Regions from separate parts of the Pseudomonas sp. ASL3 genome, predicted to be linked through region 1. Evidence: predicted binding sites of a transcription regulator. Region 1 holds the regulator's gene; each other region holds the start of a gene.
The links. The regulator sigma-54, encoded in region 1, starts transcription at its own class of promoters, with help from an activator protein. The targets are predictions, from matches to a motif close to ANTGGCATNNANNTTGCTNT.

Region 1 (3,278 bases):
CGTCCACTGGCATGCCGCGCTTGAAACCAAACGACTCAACCAGAAACGCAGTCCCCGGCTCCGGCTTGTTCAGCAGGCGCAGCTTGATCATGTCGCGTAACTGGTAGAGGTTCAGGAGCGTGGTGTTGATTTTCAGGTCAGCCAGATCGACGATCGGTCCGAGCAGGTTGCTCTCGTCACGTATCGCTTCGGCGAGCGAGCGGCTGGCGCTGCTCAGTGGGTGGCGACGACGGGTTTCCGAGAAGCGTTTGAGCAGGGTTTCTTCATCAGCGTCTAAATAAAGCACATCGCACTGGATATGGCGGCTACGGACTTCTTCCAATAACTGCGGAAAGCGCGACAAATGGCTCGGCAGGTTGCGCGCGTCGATGGAGACGGCGACCAGGGGTTGAGCCAGTTCGGTGTGAATCAGGGCACGTTCAGCCAGCTCGGGAAGCAGGCCGGCCGGGAGGTTATCGATGCAGTAGAAGCCATTGTCTTCCAGCACATCGAGTGCGGTGCTCTTACCGGAGCCGGATCGGCCGCTGACGATGATCATTCGCATGATTAATGACCGTTCTGCACGTCCAGCACCACTTTATAAAGCGCTTCATTGCTTTCGGCGCTGCGTAGACGGGTGCGCACGTCTGCGCGGTCGAGCATGCTGGCGATCTGGCGCAGCAACTCCAGGTGTTCATCGGTGGCTGCTTCGGGGACCAGCAAAACAAAAAGCAGGTCCACCGGTCTGCCATCGATGGCATCAAAGTCCACGGCGTCATTGAGCAACACGAGGGCGCTGATGGGTGTCGAGCAGCCAGTCAGTCGGCAGTGAGGAATGGCGATGCCATTGCCGAAACCGGTCGAGCCCAGTTTTTCACGGGCGAAGAGGCTCTCTAACACGGTTTGCGAATTCAGATCAGGCACTTCACTGCCGATCAAAGCTGCAATTTGTTCGAGTACACGTTTTTTACTGCCGCCCGACACGTTCACAAGTGAACGGCCGGGAGTCAGGATATTTTCAAGTCGGATCATGGGTTGGGAGTGTTAGCGAGCCGTCGCACCTTTAAGGATGTTCTGCTGCTTTTCCTTATGCTTGAGCAATTGTCTGTCCAGCTTGTCAGTGAGTAGATCGATTGCCGCATACATGTCGTCATGTTCTGCGTTAGCGACTACCTCCCCACCATGGATGTGCAGCGTGGCTTCGATTTTCTGCTTCAGTTTTTCGACCGCCATCGTTACCTGCACATTGGTAATCTTGTCAAAGTGCCCTTCAAGCTTTTTGAGTTTGAGCTCAATGTATTCGCGCAGGGGCTTCGTAACCTCAAGCTGGTGTCCACTGATGTTGACTTGCATACAGCTTCTCCTTCGTTGCCAGTGCATATAGAAGCAGGCTTGGTGCCTACCACTGTAACGCTGCGGCGTTAGGCCATCATCACATCAATCGCTTGCGCTCACTCGAAGGCGCGATCCCAAGTGATTCGCGGTATTTGGCGACTGTGCGACGGGCTACCTGAATGCCTTGTGCCTCCAGTAAACCAGCGATCTTGCTGTCACTCAACGGCTTTTTCTGATTTTCCGCGGCAACCAGTTTTTTGATGATCGCGCGGATGGCTGTGGATGAACACTCACCGCCCTCAGAGGTGCTTACGTGGCTGGAAAAGAAATATTTCAGTTCGTAAATGCCGCGAGGGGTATGCATGAATTTTTGCGTGGTCACCCGTGAAATCGTCGATTCGTGCATGCCGACCGCTTCAGCGATGTCATGCAGGACCAGTGGTTTCATCGCCTCGTCGCCATATTCGAGAAAGCCGCGCTGATGCTCGACAATTTGCGTGGCCACTTTCATCAGCGTTTCGTTGCGGCTTTGCAGGCTCTTGATGAACCAGCGGGCCTCCTGCAACTGATTGCGCATGAAGGTGTTGTCGGCGCTGGTGTCGGCCCTGCGAACGAACCCTGCGTACTGTGGATTGACCCGCAGACGGGGCACGGACTCTTGGTTGAGTTCCACCAGCCAGCGTTCGTTGTCCTTGCGTACGATCACGTCGGGCACGACGTATTCGGCCTCGCTGGATTCGATCTGCGAGCCTGGACGCGGGTTGAGGCTCTGCACCAGCTCAATGACTTGGCGCAGCTCGTCTTCCTTGAGTTTCATGCGCCGCATCAGTTGAGCGTAGTCACGGCTGCCGAGCAGGTCGATGAAATCGCTCACCAAACGCTGTGCTTCAGCCAGCCAGCGGGTTTTCGCGGGCAGCTGGCGTAGTTGCAGGGACAGGCATTCGCTCAGGGTGCGGGCGCCGATCCCGGCGGGTTCGAATTGCTGGATACGGTGCAGAACTGCTTCGATTTCATCCAGCTCGACATCCATTTCCGGATCGAACGCATCGAGGATTTCCTCGAGCGACTCGTCGAGGTAACCCTGATTGTTGATGCAGTCGATCAGCGTGACGGCGATCAGCCGGTCGGTGTCGGACATCGGTGCCAGGTTCAACTGCCACAGCAGATGGCTCTGCAGGCTCTCACCGGCCGAGGTGCGCGTGGTGAAGTCCCATTCGTCATCATCGTTGCTGGGCAGGCTGCTGGCGCTGGTCTGGTAGACGTCTTCCCAGGCGGTATCGACTGGCAATTCGTTGGGAATACGATCGTTCCATTCGCCATCCTCCAGGTTATCCACCGTCGGGGCGGTTTCCTGGTAGGTCGGTTCCTGAACGTCAGGATTGGGTTTCTCTATGTTGTCGGCCAGCGGATCAGCGTTGTCGAAGTCGTCGCCTTCTTCCTGGCGCTCGAGCATAGGGTTGGACTCCAACGCTTCCTGGATTTCCTGTTGCAGATCCAGGGTCGACAATTGGAGGAGGCGGATGGCCTGTTGCAGCTGCGGTGTCATCGTCAGCTGCTGGCCCATTCTCAGGACTAGCGATGGTTTCATGGCAGGGGCTTAACACCTTATTCGCCGGCGCACATGCGCCATCCACTACAGGGCGCCGAAGCGCCAACTTAAGCAAATTATATGCCTGAAACCTAAGTGTTTGCCTAGAGTGTGCTGACAATTAATGTTTTTGTCAGCGCTAACCCTAGTGTCCGTCGCCGATGAAGAGCGAAACACCGCAGAACTTACAGGCGGAATTCATGGCCGAGGTAAACCTCTTTAACCAGTTGGTTAGCCAGAATGGTTTCTGCATCACCTTCAGCGATCAGTTGCCCATCGTTGACGATGTAAGCGGTTTCACAGATATCCAGGGTTTCACGAACGTTGTGATCGGTGATCAGTACGCCGATGCCCTTGGCTTTCAAGTGATGGATGA
Region 2 (3,278 bases), 2.8 Mb from region 1:
TTGGGCCCGACAGTCGCGACGATCGTGACCTGTTTGGTGTCGGGAATTTCCTGATACGCCAGAACATGCATGTTCGGTACAGCCAACCGTCCAAATCGTGACAGCATGGCGCGAACCGGTCCTGCGACCAACAAAATCACTGGCTGACCCTGCATTTCCTGGCGCTGGGCAGCATCAATCAACGAACGCTGGAGCTTTTCAGCCATGCTTGGCTCAAGAAGAACGCCCTCTTCCTGTCCCTGACCCGCCTTCTGAAGACTATTGAGCAATATCTGTTCCAACCTTGGCTCAAGAGTGATAACAGGCAGCTCCGACTCAACCCCCACAATGCTTTGGACAATAGCGCGGCACAATCCGATCCGCACCGCAGCGACCAACGCGGCGGTATCTTGACTCCGAGGTGCCGCGTTGGCGATCGCCTCGGCGATGCTGCGGATATCCCTGACCGGAACCTGTTCGGCCAGCAATGCCTGCAATACTTTGAGCAGTGCCGAGAGTGACAGGATGCCGGGCACCAGCTCTTCGGCCAGTTTTGGCGAGCCTTTGGCCAGCAACTGCATCAGTTGCTGCACTTCTTCATGACCGATCAGCTCATGGGAGTGTTTGTGCAGGATCTGGTTGAGGTGGGTCGCGACCACCGTGCTGGCGTCCACCACCGTGTAACCGAGGGACTGTGCCTGGCTACGCTGGCTGACTTCGATCCACACTGCCTCCAGACCAAACGCCGGGTCCTTGGCAGTGATGCCATTGAGCGTACCGAAGACTTGCCCTGGGTTGATCGCCAGCTCGCGATCCGGATAAATCTCGGCCTCGGCAAGCGTGACACCCATCAACGTCAGGCGATAAGCGCTGGGCGCCAGATCGAGGTTGTCGCGGATATGCACGGTCGGCATCAAAAAGCCCAGTTCCTGAGAGAGCTTCTTGCGCACCCCCTTGATCCGCGCCAGCAATTGACCACCCTGATTGCGGTCCACCAGCGGGATCAGGCGGTAACCCACTTCCAGACCGATCATGTCGATCGGTGTGACGTCATCCCAACCCAATTCCTTTGAGTCTTGCGCACGCGATGGCGAAGGCAACAACTCCTGCTGGCGCTGGACCTCTTGCAACGCATGCACCTTGACCATGTTCTGCTTCTTCCAGACCAGATAAGCAAAACCGGCGGCCATAGCCCCCAGGCTGATAAAGGAGATGTGCGGCATGCCCGGCACCAGGCCCATGACCACCATCAAGCCCGCTGCCACTGCCAGCGCCTTGGGCGAGGTGAACATCTGCCGGTTGATCAGCTTGCCCATTTCTTCCGAACCGGAAGCACGGGTCACCATGATTGCCGCAGCGGTGGACAACAGCAGTGATGGCAATTGCGCCACCAAACCGTCACCGATGGTCAACAGCGCGTAAACCTTGCCGGCATCGGCGAAGGACATGCCGTGCTGGAAGATACCGACGGCCATGCCGCCAATCAGGTTGATGAACAGAATCAACAGACCGGCGATGGCGTCACCGCGCACGAATTTGCTGGCACCGTCCATCGAACCGTAGAACTCGGCCTCCTGGGCCACTTCCAGACGACGATGCTTGGCCTGAGGCTGATCGATCAAACCGGCGTTGAGGTCGGCGTCGATGGCCATCTGTTTACCGGGCATCGCGTCGAGGGTGAACCGCGCGCTCACCTCGGAAATCCGCCCGGCACCTTTGGTCACTACGACGAAGTTGATGATCATCAAAATCGCGAAGACCACGATACCGACCACGTAGTTACCGCCGATCACCACCTCACCGAAGGCCTGAATCACCTTACCGGCAGAGGCGTGGCCGTCTTGACCGTGGAGCATGACCACTCGCGTGGACGCGACGTTCAGCGCCAGGCGCAGCAACGTGGCGACCAGCAAAATGGTCGGGAATACCGAAAAATCCAGCGGCCGCAGGGCGTACACACAGACCAGCAGGACAACGATCGACAGCGCAATATTGAACGTGAAGAACACGTCCAGCAGGAACGGCGGCATTGGCAACATCATCATTGCCAGCATGACCAACAGCAGCAACGGCACACCCAAATGGCCACGACCCAGGCCAACCAGATTGCTGCGCGCCGCGTTGATTAATTGAGAGCGGTCCACCGATTCTTTACCTGCACGCTAAATCAAACTTTTGACGCCATAAGTGACGTAGCGAGGGCATTGCAAGAAGCTTTCCAACTCTGATGCAGTCGTTGCAAACAAGCAGAAAATACTCGGCGCAGGAGATTCCACCCTGTCTTCGCGCGCCGCATTGATTAATTAAGAACGATCCACCAACGCCTTACCTGCACGCTAAATCAAGCTTCTGACGCCGAAGACAGGAAGCGAATTCGGCGGCGCTCACTATCGACTGGAGGGACGCAGAGAATAATCCGACACAACTCAGAGATTCATCTGATTTACCGGCGATTTGATATTTGCATACGGTAGGGGCTCCCTTTCACTTAGGTGAACCCATGATCTCCAGCTCAATGGTCCAGACCCTGTCCGAAGACCTGCACCCACCCCGTGGCCACGCGCCACGCCACTTGATGGCCCTGATCGACATGGCCGCCCTGCCTGCGCAGACCCGTACCGAGCTGACGAGCCAATTCAGTGACCGGTTGCATCCGCTGTTGCTAGACCCGGCCTTTGCCGTCCTGCAACCCCTGGGGGCCATGCTGCTGGCGGCCCTCACGGCAGATTTCAGGGGGCATGACTCGCTGCTCAGCCGCTTCCACTCTTACGACAGCTCGATCATCAGCGCCTGGATCACCAGTACCTTGCCCCCCGCCGCGTTAGCACAGCATTTCGCCCAGGCCACTTTTGCCACCGGCCTCGCGGGTGAGCGCTACCTGTTGCGTTACTACGACCCTCGGGTGATGCCGATCCTCCATCGTCAGGCCGCAGAGGCATGGCGTCAGTGGTTCTTCGCGCCGGTGGTTTCCTGGTGGTGCCCCAGGGCCACGACCGCGCAGGAACAATGGCACCGTCTGCCCGGCCTTGCGCTTGACCGCCCGCCCCGTACGGCCCCGCCGCTGATCCTGCACGAACCCCTTGAACGAGCGCTGGGCAATGATCCCTTGCCCCAGCAACTGGTGCAGAGCCTGAGCCAGCAAACCCCCTCCTTGTTCAACAACGACTGCCATGGCGTACGCCTGGCTCAGGTCGAGGCACTGCTCAAGACCGCGCGTGCCAGCGGTCTGACCGATCATCACGACCTGTCCGCCTACGTGTTGCTGGGCCTGCAACATTCGCTGGCTCGCCTGGCCAATG
Region 3 (3,278 bases), 1.1 Mb from region 1:
CACCTGGGAGATCGCCTCGCCCGTCACCAGCACATCGATGTCGAGCCGATCGGCGATTTTCGTCGCCGCGCGCAACATCATACGCTTCAACACTACACCCATATGACTGTTATCGACTTTACCGAGAATTTCTCCCAGCACTTCTTCGAACGGGACGCTGACAAACAGCACGCGTTGCGAGCTGCCGTACTTCTTCCACAGGAAGTGGGCGACTTCCATCACCCCCAATTCGTGGGCGCGACCGCCGAGGTTGAAAAAGCAAAAATGGCTCATAAGCCCACGGCGCATGATCTGGTAGGCCGCAACCGTGGAATCGAAACCACCAGACATCAGCACCAGCGTCTGCTCCAGCGAACCCAGCGGATAACCGCCGATGCTGTCGTGCTGGCTGTGGATCACAAACAACCGTTGGTCGCGAATTTCCATGCGCACTTCGATTTCGGGCGCTTTCAGGGAAATTCCGGCAGCGCCGCACTGTTGGCGAAGCTGGCTACCGACGTATTTTTCGACATCCATGGAGCTGAAACTGTGTTTACCGGCACGCTTGCAGCGCACCGAAAACACCTTGCCGGCCAGCGCCGCGCCGAAGTGTTCTTTACACTTGGCGAGGATGTCGTCCATATCGCCGAGCGGGTACTCATTGACCTGCAAAAAATGCGCGATGCCCGGCATGCAACTCAGGCGCTCAGTCATCTCCTGCAAGGCTTTCGGCTCGCTGATCCGGGTCTCGACCTCGAGATTGTCCCACACGCCGTCCACCACCAATGCCGGGTCCAGATCACGGAGCACGGTACGGATGTTCTTGGCCAACTGGCGGATGAATTTCTTGCGCACCGGCCGGCTTTTGATAGTGATTTCGGGGAAGACTTTTACGATTAGTTTCATGTAAACAGCGCGCGAGGTGCCAGCCGAAAAAGAGGGGGCAGGATTATAGCGGAAATTGCTCAAGGTTTAACCAGTTATCGTACAGCCAATATTCAACGCACCAAAACAGATCAACGCCACGATAGAGAGCATCAAATCAGTGCATCAAATTCTCGAATTATCGGCTTTAATGCCCGGGACGCTTGAGTTTGGGGCGAAAAACCCATCTCGGGGCACTGGCATGCAATTTGCTCCCTTGTGAGGCAGGTTGCCTTGGCATCATATTCGCGCCCGGCATCACCCAAATTCTAAGGGCCAAACCACTACCTGGCCCGAAGCCACCCGGAGGACACTATGTCGAAGTCGGTTCAACTCATCAAAGATCATGACGTCAAATGGATTGATCTGCGCTTCACTGATACCAAAGGCACTCAGCACCACGTGACCATGCCGGCTCGCGATGCGCTGGATGAAGATTTCTTTGAAATCGGCAAAATGTTCGACGGCTCCTCTATTGCTGGCTGGAAAGGCATCGAAGCGTCCGACATGATCCTGATGCCTGACGACAGCACTGCCGTGCTCGATCCGTTCACCGAAGAGCCGACCATCATCCTGGTTTGCGACATCATCGAACCTTCGACCATGCAAGGCTATGACCGCGACCCACGCGCCATCGCCCGCCGTGCCGAGGAATACCTGAAGTCCACGGGTATCGGCGATACCGTATTCGTCGGTCCAGAACCAGAATTCTTCATCTTCGACGAAGTGAAATTCAAGTCCGACATTTCCGGCTCCATGTTCAAGATCTACTCTGAACAAGGCTCCTGGATGTCTGACCAAGACGTGGAAGGCGGCAACAAAGGCCACCGTCCTGGCGTCAAAGGCGGCTACTTCCCGGTTCCACCGTTCGACCACGACCACGAAATCCGTACCTCCATGTGTAATGCCATGGAAGAAATGGGCCTGGTCATCGAAGTTCACCACCACGAAGTGGCGACTGCCGGTCAGAACGAAATCGGCGTCAAGTTCAACACGCTGGTAAACAAGGCTGACGAAGTTCAGACCCTGAAATACTGCGTACACAACGTAGCCGATGCCTACGGCCGTACCGCTACCTTCATGCCTAAGCCTCTGTACGGCGATAACGGTTCGGGTATGCACGTACACATGTCCATCTCCAAAGATGGCAAGAACACCTTCGCAGGCGAAGGCTATGCCGGCCTGTCCGATACCGCCCTGTTCTTCATCGGCGGCATCATCAAGCACGGTAAAGCACTGAACGGCTTCACCAACCCGTCGACCAACTCCTACAAGCGTCTGGTCCCAGGTTTCGAAGCGCCAGTCATGCTGGCCTACTCGGCTCGCAACCGTTCCGCTTCGATCCGTATTCCTTACGTGTCCAGCCCTAAAGCTCGCCGTATCGAAGCTCGCTTCCCGGATCCAGCAGCTAACCCGTACCTGGGCTTCGCTGCACTGTTGATGGCTGGCCTGGATGGCATCCAGAACAAGATCCATCCTGGCGACGCAGCTGACAAAAACCTGTACGACCTGCCGCCTGAAGAGGCGAAAGAGATCCCACAAGTTTGCGGTAGCCTGAAAGAAGCCCTGGAAGAGCTGGACAAAGGTCGTGCGTTCCTGACCAAAGGCGGCGTATTCAGCGATGACTTCATCGACGCTTACATCGCTCTGAAAAGCGAAGAAGAAATCAAAGTACGTACCTTCGTACACCCACTGGAATACGAGCTGTACTACAGCTGCTAATCCAGTCACGTCAGCGACATCGACGTAATAGAGGCCTCCTTCGGGAGGCCTTTTTTATGGCTCATATTTTTGTAGGAGCTGACTTGTCTGCGAAGACCATACGGTGCGATCTTTCAGGCACACCGCGCCGCAGCTTTCGCAGACAAGTCAGCTCCTACGCCCTTCGGGCAGAAGCGGGACCCTGTTTGCTGCGCCATCTATTCACTTCCCAAGCAGGCAAAGCACATGCTAAATCGCTGTACAGCTCCTTTATTCTCCCTGATCTCTCTATCACTGATCAGCATGGCCGCTTTGGCCGAATCGACTCCGGCGACCCTCGCACCGCTGTTGGACACCATCAACCAGCGCATTGCAGTAGCCGACCAAGTCGCGCTCACCAAGTGGGACAGCGGCAAACCGATTCAGGACAGCCCTCGGGAACAGCAAGTTATTGCCAACGCCGAAAAACTGGCCCCGACTTATAAGCTGAGTGCCGAAGAGGTCGGCCAATTTCTGGCAGCGCAAATCGAAGCGAACAAGCTGGTGCAGTACGCACTGTTAGCCAAATGGCACGCAGCCGGCAAAGCACCGGAAACGGCCAGACCCGACCTGATGAATCAGATCCGCCCGCAACTCGACCAGCTGCAAACCCGACTGCTGCAAAATTACGCCGC
Region 4 (3,278 bases), 3.1 Mb from region 1:
CCCACATGTCAGCGGTGATCCGCCCACGTACCGCATGGGCACTGGCCCGCGCTGCACCCAGGCAGCTATAGATACTGGCGGGGTTGGTCGCGTCCAGGGCAAAGAAGTGCAGCAAACGTTCGGCATGCAGCTCGCCATGACGCTCGACATAGTCGTCCAGGGTTCCGGTGATCAGCAGCGGCATGGCGATTTCATCCAGGCCGTCGCCGCGTCCATCCTGGGGCATCAATGACAGCGAATAACTGACGTCGAGCATCCGCGCGAGGTTTTCCGCTCGCTCCAGATAACGCGACATCCAATATAGATCCGAGGCAGTTCTACTTAGCATTGGCAGGCATCCTTAATCCTCAACCACCCAGGTGTCCTTGGTTCCACCGCCCTGGGACGAGTTCACCACGAGGGAGCCTTCGCGCAGCGCCACTCGGGTAAGGCCGCCGGGTACTACCCGGGTTTCACGGCCGGAAAGAACAAACGGGCGCAAGTCGATATGGCGCGGGGCGATGCCGTTCTCGACAAACGTCGGACAGGTCGACAGGCATAAAGTGGGTTGCGCGATGTACGCGTGGGGCTTGGCTTTGAGTCGGGCGCGAAACGATTCGATTTCCGCGGCCGTAGCGGCCGGGCCGACCAACATGCCGTAGCCGCCCGAACCTTGGGTTTCCTTGACCACCAGCTCCGGCAGATGCGCCAGTACGTGGGACAACTCTTCCGGTTTGCGGCACTGCCAGGTCGGTACGTTTTGCAGGATCGGCTCTTCGTCCAGATAGAAACGAATCATGTCCGTCACATAGGGGTAGATCGATTTGTCGTCTGCCACGCCGGTCCCGACGGCATTGGCCAACACGACGTTACCGGAGCGATAGGCCGATAGCAGGCCAGGCACACCGAGCATCGAATCGGGGTTGAACGCCAACGGATCGAGGAACGCGTCGTCCAGGCGGCGGTAGATCACATCGACGGCTTTGGGACCGTCGGTGGTGCGCATGAAAACGCGATCGTCACGCACGAACAGATCCGCCCCTTCCACCAGTTCGACACCCATTTCCCGCGCCAGAAAGGCGTGTTCGAAAAAGGCACTGTTGAAGCGACCGGGGGTTAGAACCACCACGCTAGGGTTGTCGATGGGGCTGGAGCTTTTCAGGGTATCGAGGAGCATGTTCGGGTAATGATCGATGGGGGCAATGCGCTGAGCGGCGAACAACTCCGGGAACAGGCGCATCATCATCTTGCGATCTTCGAGCATGTAACTGACGCCGCTGGGCGTGCGCAGATTGTCTTCGAGCACGTAGTAGGTGCCGTCACCGTCACGCACCAGGTCAACACCGGAAACGTGCGAATACAGATCACGGTGCAGATTCAGGCCCTGCATCGCCAACTGATATTGCTCGTTGGCCAGCACCTGTTCGGCAGGGATGATCCCGGCCTTGATAATCCGCTGATCGTGATAAAGGTCGGCGAGAAACATGTTCAGCGCCTTGACCCGCTGAATGCAGCCGCGCTCGACAACCCGCCATTCGCTGGCCGGGATACTGCGCGGGATCGTATCGAAGGGGATCAGCCGCTCGGTGCCCTGCTCGTCCCCGTACAACGTGAAAGTGATCCCGGCGCGATGAAACAAAAGATCGGCTTCACGCCTGCGCTGAGCCAACAGCTCGGGCGGTGTTTCGCCCAGCCAACGAGCGAACTCCCGATAATGCGGACGGACCAGACCGCCAGCATCGTACATCTCATCATAAAAGGTGCGGATCATGCCGTACTCCTTGTCACCACGGACACCAAGGGCCTTCGCAAGGCCCGTGCCATCGGCATAAACGCTTAACTATCAATAAGTTAGGTAAATCCTTGACGCTACCCGCACCATTCCTGTGCAGTAACCGCCCCAACTGAATCTCCTACGCTCCATTGGGAAGCGTCCTTCAAACTCAATATCTATCACCAGCATAGCCAGAGTTGATTTCAAGGGTGGATTTTGTTTCACGACAAGCCTGATAGTCCCCGCAACATTTAGAACGCACAAACTAAAGCCGGCTGACGCAAGGTCAGCCGGCACGGGGTTTAAAACGCTGGGCGATTAATAAACGGAGCTGTTCAACGTGCTATCAGGTCAGGCGTGAAAGCGCTTGACCTCTTGAGTGACACCCCAACCCTCGACCTCACCGTCCAGCGGCGTGATCACCGTTTGAAAGTCCTGCTCGAAATCATCGATACCGTCATAAGTCGCGTACATCACCTTGCTCAACAGCAGATCCCAAGCCCCGTCGTCGCGGGCGCTGACCTGTGCGTTCAAGGACTCTCCACGGAACTGCCCTGCAGCCTGCCGCGCCCGTTCCTCATCCGGGAAAACGGCATAAAACTCGATGGGATGGATACGCGCGAAATCAAAACCGCCCTCTTTCATGCGGCGCAGTACGTTACTGCTGATGTCCTCTTGATAGGCTGTGCTCATGAAACGTCCTCCTATGCAACGATAGATAGAGTTTCAACACTCCCAACGCGACCCACCGAACAGTGGCCGCTCGGCGACAGATAATCTGCCGCCAGGGAGTCAAGCATGTAGCTGACAAGGCCAGGTCTATGCAGCCAGACCGGGCATCGACATGGAGAGGCCAGAGCAATGCTGCACCGGCCTCATTTGCAGAGTAACCCTATCGACCGCCTGTGCCAAATGGCAGAACAGGTATTAGCCGAAGGTCTGATTCAAGGGGTCTCGGTGACGGAGATGATTTGCACGCTGTACAGTGCCTTCAGGGATTTTACGGTTGGCTCGGGCGCCCGACCGTCAAGATCGTTCAAATCAAGCTTATCGGCGACAGGATACAAAACCTCACGCAGGTGATCCGCTGCGTCCTCATTACTCGGGCGCTGCTCGCTCGCAAACTCAAGGCGTTGCTGCACACCGTCTTTATCGAGGTAAGTAATGATCCACTGTTTCATCAATGTCTCCTCAGCGAAGCCGAAGAAAGCGGCTTACTTAATCTGGACCCTGAAAATCAGCCATTCGTTCCACCAGGTTTCCGCTGCCGGGCGCGCAAAAAAAAGAGGCCGATAAAGGCCTTTTTTTCAGTGCATTGTCCCCGATCAGCGATGCTTGCCCTCGGTCACACCCGCGGTGTTATCCATCAGGCTCGTGGTCGCGGTTTGCAGAAAGCTTTCCAGCTTCTGCCTTAGTTGTGCCAGATCCGGTTGATCAGGCATCAGCTCTGCGTGGGGTTTGGCGCCCAACTCATATTGGTACACGCGGGGCTCCATATCCTTGGGCTCGATCAGGATGCGGTCAC

Region 2: the regulator sigma-54 is predicted to act here: its motif matches at 2,183-2,202, upstream of flhA (flagellar biosynthesis protein FlhA).
Region 3: the regulator sigma-54 is predicted to act here: its motif matches at 1,100-1,119, upstream of glnA (glutamate--ammonia ligase).
Region 4: the regulator sigma-54 is predicted to act here: its motif matches at 1,785-1,804, upstream of AC1MEE_RS15670 (circularly permuted type 2 ATP-grasp protein).

What each region holds. Positions count from the first base shown of each region.
Region 1 covers NZ_CM155281.1:6,464,215-6,467,492, forward strand. Annotated here, with positions in the region: gene rapZ (RNase adapter RapZ) at 1-544, opposite strand, end outside; gene ptsN (PTS IIA-like nitrogen regulatory protein PtsN) at 547-1,011, opposite strand; gene hpf (ribosome hibernation-promoting factor, HPF/YfiA family) at 1,024-1,332, opposite strand; gene AC1MEE_RS29695 (RNA polymerase factor sigma-54) at 1,412-2,902, opposite strand; gene lptB (LPS export ABC transporter ATP-binding protein) at 3,088-3,278, opposite strand, start outside.
Region 2 covers NZ_CM155281.1:3,621,786-3,625,063, forward strand. Annotated here, with positions in the region: gene flhA (flagellar biosynthesis protein FlhA) at 1-2,123, opposite strand, end outside; gene AC1MEE_RS16760 (DUF4123 domain-containing protein) at 2,480-3,278, shown strand, end outside.
Region 3 covers NZ_CM155281.1:5,359,098-5,362,375, reverse strand. Annotated here, with positions in the region: gene thiI (tRNA uracil 4-sulfurtransferase ThiI) at 1-885, opposite strand, end outside; gene glnA (glutamate--ammonia ligase) at 1,219-2,625, shown strand; gene AC1MEE_RS24555 (chorismate mutase) at 2,851-3,278, shown strand, end outside.
Region 4 covers NZ_CM155281.1:3,390,777-3,394,054, forward strand. Annotated here, with positions in the region: gene AC1MEE_RS15665 (alpha-E domain-containing protein) at 1-328, opposite strand, end outside; gene AC1MEE_RS15670 (circularly permuted type 2 ATP-grasp protein) at 341-1,750, opposite strand; gene AC1MEE_RS15675 (ribonuclease E inhibitor RraB) at 2,105-2,446, opposite strand; gene AC1MEE_RS15680 (hypothetical protein) at 2,698-2,934, opposite strand; gene AC1MEE_RS15685 (LTA synthase family protein) at 3,079-3,278, opposite strand, start outside.